2 linked regions of the Mangrovibacterium diazotrophicum genome follow. The protein of the gene in region 2 interacts with the protein of the main gene of each other region in a pairwise test. Links are inferred from orthologs where the notes say so. Each region holds a gene or a part of one and is shown on either strand. Other genes may lie near its edges. The genes, in order: lepA and BC643_RS08060.

Region 1 (3,221 bases), 290 kb from region 2 along the record:
ATGGATGCATTGGTATTGCACTCGGGAGAGAATGTGAATTATTATCTGGAAAATGCACCGAGGGAAGACGCTCAGATTTACGGGCACTATTTGAAATTTACACAGTTTTTCTTCGAAAAGGATATGGAAAACTTGCAGGCGGAAGCTGGATGGTTTGCTCAAATTCAACAACCTGAGAAGCTGGTTCCTCTAACAGCTGGCTTCTACTACGCAGTGCAGATCATGTCCGAAGTGTTCCTTCAAAACCGGTTTAGCGATCAACTGATGCAACGGATCATGAAGCAATCGGAACAGTTTCTGACCGACAAAGCGCAATTAAAATTCAGCTTTCCCATATTTGAATACCTGGTAGCTAATGCTCTGAATTACGCCAATCGCTTTAATGAGATCGTTACGGTCACGAACGCAGTTACCGACAAATATATTCTAGATAAACATCGGTCATCCTGGCTGTATGAACTAATGAGAGCGTTTTACGCCCGGGCACTTTTAAATACAGGCGAAGAAGAAATAGCTCGGGAGAATCTCAAAGAAGTGGAACTAAGATCTGTCTCCGTCAACTACAAATACTATGTGAAACTACGCTACTACCTGGTCCAGGTCGACTTTTTACTGCATGACGAAAAAACGGGGCAGGCGATAGAGCTTTTAGATGAAATAAAAAGCATCGCCAAGATGATCAAATTCAAGTATTTCTACGACCAAGCCAGCACAATCGAAAAGAAGCTCAAAAGCAATTCTTCGAATTCATCCAACATGCACGGGCGAAAAAATCTGGAAAAGATCTAAAAAAAGAAAAGGAACACAAGGTTCCTTTTTAATCCAGTTTCAATACAGCGAGGAAGGCTTTCTGCGGAACTTCCACGTTACCAACCTGCTTCATTCGTTTTTTACCTTTCTTCTGTTTTTCCAACAGTTTTCGCTTCCGGGTAATATCACCACCGTAACACTTCGCAGTTACGTCCTTACGCACCGCTTTAATGGTTTCGCGGGCGATGATTTTAGCCCCGATAGCTGCCTGAATCGCAATGTCGAACTGTTGACGAGGGATTAGCTCCCGTAACTTTTCGCACATGCGGCGGCCAAGGTTATATGCGTTGTCAAAGTGAATTAACGACGAAAGTGCATCGACCATTTCACCATTCAGCAGGATATCCAAACGAACCAACTTAGCTGGTTTGAAGCCAATCATGTGGTAGTCGAATGACGCGTATCCTTTCGAAATCGACTTCAGTTTATCGTAGAAATCGAATACAATTTCGCCCAATGGCATATCGAAAGTCAGTTCGGCACGCTCTGCAGTCAGGTAATCCTGCTTGGTCATTAACCCGCGCTTTTCCATACAAAGGGTCATGACCTGCCCGATAAAATCAGACTTTGTAATGATCTGTGCACGAATGAACGGCTCTTCAATTTCCATGATTTTATTGGCCGAAGGCAATCCGCTCGGGTTGTAAACCTGTATGGTTTCGCCATCGGTTGTATGCACCAGGTACGACACGTTGGGAACAGTTGTGATCACGTTCATATCGAATTCGCGATCCAATCGTTCCTGGATGATTTCCATGTGTAACATCCCGAGGAACCCGCATCGGAAACCAAAACCAAGTGCCGCTGACGACTCCGGCTCGTAGGTCAGCGAAGCATCATTGAGCTGCAATTTTTCCATCGCCGCTCTCAAATCTTCGTAGTCGTCTGATTCGATCGGGTAAACGCCGGCAAAAACCATCGGTTTCACTTCCTCGAAACCTTCAATTGCTTTATCACACGGACGTTCTTTATGCGTAATGGTATCACCAACTTTTACTTCTTTGGCCATTTTAATACCCGAGATGATGTACCCCACATCTCCGGTCCCCAGCATTTTGCGAGGTTCCATTCCTAAACGAAGTACTCCAACTTCGTCGACGTCGTACTCCTTCTTGGTGTTGACAAATTTCACCAAATCGCCTTTGCTCATCGAGCCATTCAGTATTTTAAAATAGGCGATTACACCGCGAAACGGGTTGAAGACCGAGTCGAAAATCAAGGCTTGAAGCGGTGCTTCCGGATCTCCTTTTGGTGCCGGCACACTTGCTACAATCCTGCGAAGAATCTCCTCTACGCCTTCTCCGGTTTTTCCGCTGGCGCGAATAATATCGCTGCGGTCGCAACCAATCAGGTCAATAATCTGATCTTCGACAACTTCCGGCATAGCATTTGGAAGGTCCATTTTATTCAGGATCGGAATAATTTCCAAATCATGTTCCAATGCCAGGTACAGGTTTGAAATCGTCTGAGCCTGGATCCCCTGGGTTGAATCGATGATCAACAAGGCACCTTCGCATGCCGCAATCGACCGCGACACTTCGTACGAAAAGTCAACGTGTCCCGGAGTATCAATCAGGTTCAGGATATATTTTTCTCCGTCCTGCTCATAATCCATTTGTATGGCGTGGCTCTTAATGGTAATCCCTCTCTCCTTTTCAAGGTCCATACTATCGAGTACCTGAGCCTGCATCTCCCGTTCGCTAACCGTTTTGGTTATTTCCAACAAGCGGTCAGCCAAGGTGCTTTTACCATGATCGATATGAGCAATAATGCAAAAGTTACGGATGTTCTTCATCTAATTATTTTCAAAAATTCTTTAACCGGTTATCCCAATGTCATTTGGCGCAAAGATATTCAAATTTTGGTAACTATTACTGCAGGTTCATCGGGTTCGGGAAGTTTAAATGTGTCGTGTTTTTGTTAATTCTTGCAAATATTCGGCAATAAAAACTTCACCAATCAGATAAGCTCTATCTTTGCAGGGCTTAAAGAGACTGTATAGATGGATCATATCCTGATAATTTCAATCGGATTTCTTGCGCAAATCCTGTTTTTTGGCCGTACAATTGTGCAGTGGTTCAAGTCGGAACACGAAGGCAAAGTCTTATCGCCCACCCTTTTCTGGAAAATAAGCTTGTTTGGTTCTATTCTAATGCTCACCTACGGTATTTTGCGTCAGGACGCAGCAATCCTGATCGGCCAAATCCTGGTCTATTTTATTTATGTCCGAAATATTCAGCTGAAAAACGACTGGAAACCAATGGCACTTCCGATGCGGATTTTTATTTTGGCCACTCCAGTTGGCATTTTGGCTTACTTGTTTTTCGGCACGGATTATTCGCTGTCCACCTTTTTCAACAACTCGAAAAATCCCCCGCTGTTGATGTTCTGGGGGATCGCAGCCCAGTTAA
Region 2 (3,114 bases):
GAAACCATGACTTCTTCCGTCATAATGCCGGACTGTTTCAGTATAGCTGTGATCGTTTGGTTGCTTTTCTCCAACTTGACGGGTTGGCTTGTTTTCTCGTAGCCAATAAATGAGATCAGAAGCTCGTAACTTCCCGAATGCAAATTGGTGATTGCGAATTTTCCGTTCGAGTCGGCAACGGTTCCGGTGTACGTTCCGGCCAAAACAACATTGGCTCCTGGCAATACTTCGCGTTTCTCATTCATCACCACACCGGAAATCGAATACTGTGCGAAAGTGAAGGTGGTCAGACTCAACATGACCAGCAGAAAAAATACTTTTTTCATTTTTTGAGTGAAAGTTTGGTTAATAAATAACCAATGAGGTAGGAATACGTGTTCCCTTCTTGCGCCCTCCCTACGCCGGCATTACCCGGATCAGGTTCTTTGGGTATGATCTCAGTCCGTAATATTAGGACACCCCATTGCATATAGGGGGCAAAGTTAAAACAAAAATCATCGAATATTCAAACAAATTTCGACATGCTGAAAATGATCTGTTCGGAAAGTATGTCATTATCAGTAAGTTGAATTCTGAAAAAATGTCTTTTTCTCCGTCAAAATGACATTGGATTTTGCAAATTTTCAGCCTGAAACTGCGTAAAACTACTTTGGAGCAACCTTTGATAGTTGATAGTCAGAAAACAAAAAATCAATGTTTAACTAATTGATAGGAGGACAAAGTTATGTTACCATTTGTAAGATCAAACAGAAACACACCAAGTTTATTTGATGAGTTTTTCGGTAAAGATGTATGGAACGATTTTTTTGAAAAATCAGGATGGAACAGCAGTCCAAATGTGAATGTGTATGACAAAAAAGACCATTACGAAATTGAGCTGGCCGCTCCTGGTTTGGACAAAAAAGACTTCCATATCGATTTAAAAGATAATTTGCTGACCATTTCTTCGGAAAAACAAGAAGAGAAAAAAGAAGAAAAAGACAGCAAGGTGGTATTCTGTGAGTTTAATTATTCCAAATTCAGCCGTTCATTCCAATTGCCTGACGGCGTTGATGCGAACAAGATTGAAGCAAACCACAAAAATGGCGTTTTAACCGTTAGTTTGCCAAAACGAGAGGAGTATAAATCGCACGAACCACGAATGATTGAAATTCATTAAATGAATTGACGTAAAAGACATTAGTAAATTTTCAAATTTGGTTTTAGTTTAGGTTTAGTTAGTTGAAGACCCTGCCTGTTGTGTGGCAGGGTTTTTCGTTTTATAGCCATTTATTTTTTCGGAAAAACCAAAATTGAAAGGCTACCACCACCAATAAAATGACCACGAAAGCTGAAAAAGCATAATGATTCTCGGCATGGGGAATACCGGAAAGGTTGACCCCGAGCAAACCGGTGAAAAAGCTCAACGGCAGGAACAGTGCCGCAATGATAGAAAGCAGGTACATGCGGTTGTTAATCTGCTCGTTGGAACGGTTGATCAGCGTTTCCTGGCTGACGGAAGCCAGTTCTCGCGCGGCCTCCAGCATCTCGAGGTAGCGCATCAGGTAGTCGCTCACCTCTCGCAATCGCAATTGTTGTTTACTGGTCATCCATCTGGTTTTCTCAATCTGCAATTTATTTAAAGCATCGCGCTGTGGAATCAGGAATCGTTTGATCTGGATGATTTGCCGGCGAAGATTGTACAATTCGGCTTTGCTTTGGTCGTCGTTACCATCTTCTTCCATCACCAACTCTTCCATCGAGATGGCCGCTTCCTCAATATCTTCCATCACATCGCTCATGTTGAAAACCAGGCGCTCGTTCAACCGGACAATAAAATCGCCTGTGTTTTTGGGTGGATTGTTCTGCTCCATGTCTTCCAAAATCGACTGGATGGCATTCAGCTTTTTCTTTTGGGTTGTGATGATCAGGTTTTTGCTGGCCATGATGCGTACCGAGATCATATTTTCGGGCTTTTCACCTTTTATCAGGTTAATGCCGCGAACGATCAGTAACAGTTCCTCGGGCGCAATTTCCACCCTTGGGCGCGAATCGTCTTTTACCAAGGCTGAAATCCAAAATTCATTGACATGCAGACTTTCAACTAAGCTCCGGGTTTCCGTGGCACTGAAATCCAGTTGAAGCCAAATATAGTCGGTGTCCTTTTTTAAGGCGGGGATGGCGTAGGCGTCGATCTTATCAACCTTTTTGGCACTCGAATCGACGTAGAAGGCATTAATGACCGCTTGTTTCATGCGATTGAAAATTTTACTGAATATACAATCTGTCTGCTGAATTTACAAAAGATGGATTTTCGGATTGTTGGATTTTCGGATTGTCAGATCAAGAAGACGTTCTTGGGAGACAGTTTCGGAAAAGGCTCTTTTTCTTTTTATCCAGCTATCCGAGTATCCGGCATTCCTAACGCCTATTTCACCAATTCGGTGAAGGTGCGTTTCTTCTCGATATAGAATTTCCAGATGATACTTTTGTATAAAATTTCGGGGTGCCAACTGGGTGCTGCTTCGGTTTTTAGTCGCCGGCGTTTCGCTTTCAATTGGGTCCAGTTTTTATATAAAGCCCAGTGTGCTTTGAAGACCGCCGAAATCCCTTTTAGATTCCCCTCAGTCAACAACTTGAAAGCAGCAATGCCATCCAATATCATGCGGACAAACAGTACTTTAACTAGTTTGTTGGGCGGACAATTCTTGTAAAGCATGAACAAACTATTGCGGAAGTTTAGGAACAGTTTGCGCGGGTTGTTGTAAGGCAAACTTCCACCACCCAGGTGATAAACCTGGCTGTAAGGGGTGTACCGAATTTGATAGCCGAAGTTTTTCAGGCGCCAGCAAAGGTCGATTTCTTCCATGTGTGCCCAAAAGTCGGAATCGAAGCCCCCTGCTTTGTGGTAGAGGCTTGCGCGAATTGCCAGGCAGGCACCACTCGCCCAAAAAATATTGGCTTCGTCATTGTACTGACCTTTGTCTTTTTCAACGACATTCAGCACGCGACCGCGGCAAAACGGGAAGCCGAGCTTGTCGATGAAACCTCCGGCAGCACCGCCGTATTCGAATTCATCTTTGTTGTGCCAGCTTAAAATTTTGGGTTGAACAGCAGCGACCGTATTGTCTTTCT

The links.
Region 1: the proteins of BC643_RS08060 (region 2) and lepA interact in binary tests that used the Escherichia coli proteins (3 or more experiments, as listed by UniProt). The link is inferred for Mangrovibacterium diazotrophicum from one-to-one orthologs.

What each region holds. Positions count from the first base shown.
Region 1 is NZ_RAPN01000001.1:2,345,347-2,348,567, forward strand. Bases 212-3,100 are described here. They hold lepA (translation elongation factor 4), read right to left. Parts: upstream 2,606-3,100; coding sequence 818-2,605; downstream 212-817. Other genes in these bases: BC643_RS09255 (NACHT domain-containing protein), read left to right, coding at 212-789; BC643_RS09265 (lipid-A-disaccharide synthase N-terminal domain-containing protein), read left to right, coding at 2,813-3,100. In the rest of the region: more of BC643_RS09255, read left to right, coding at 1-211; more of BC643_RS09265, read left to right, coding at 3,101-3,221. UniProt on the Escherichia coli protein: Required for accurate and efficient protein synthesis under certain stress conditions. May act as a fidelity factor of the translation reaction, by catalyzing a one-codon backward translocation of tRNAs on improperly translocated ribosomes.
Region 2 is NZ_RAPN01000001.1:2,056,697-2,059,810, reverse strand. Bases 248-3,029 are described here. They hold BC643_RS08060 (zinc transporter ZntB), read right to left. Parts: upstream 2,235-3,029; coding sequence 1,260-2,234; downstream 248-1,259. Other genes in these bases: BC643_RS08055 (glycosyltransferase family 2 protein), read right to left, coding at 2,408-3,029; BC643_RS08065 (Hsp20/alpha crystallin family protein), read left to right, coding at 725-1,159; BC643_RS08070 (TonB-dependent receptor), read right to left, coding at 248-326. Outside these bases: more of BC643_RS08070, read right to left, coding at 1-247; more of BC643_RS08055, read right to left, coding at 3,030-3,114. UniProt on the Escherichia coli protein: Zinc transporter. Acts as a Zn(2+):proton symporter, which likely mediates zinc ion uptake. Purified ZntB reconstituted in liposomes also binds and transports Cd(2+), Ni(2+) and Co(2+).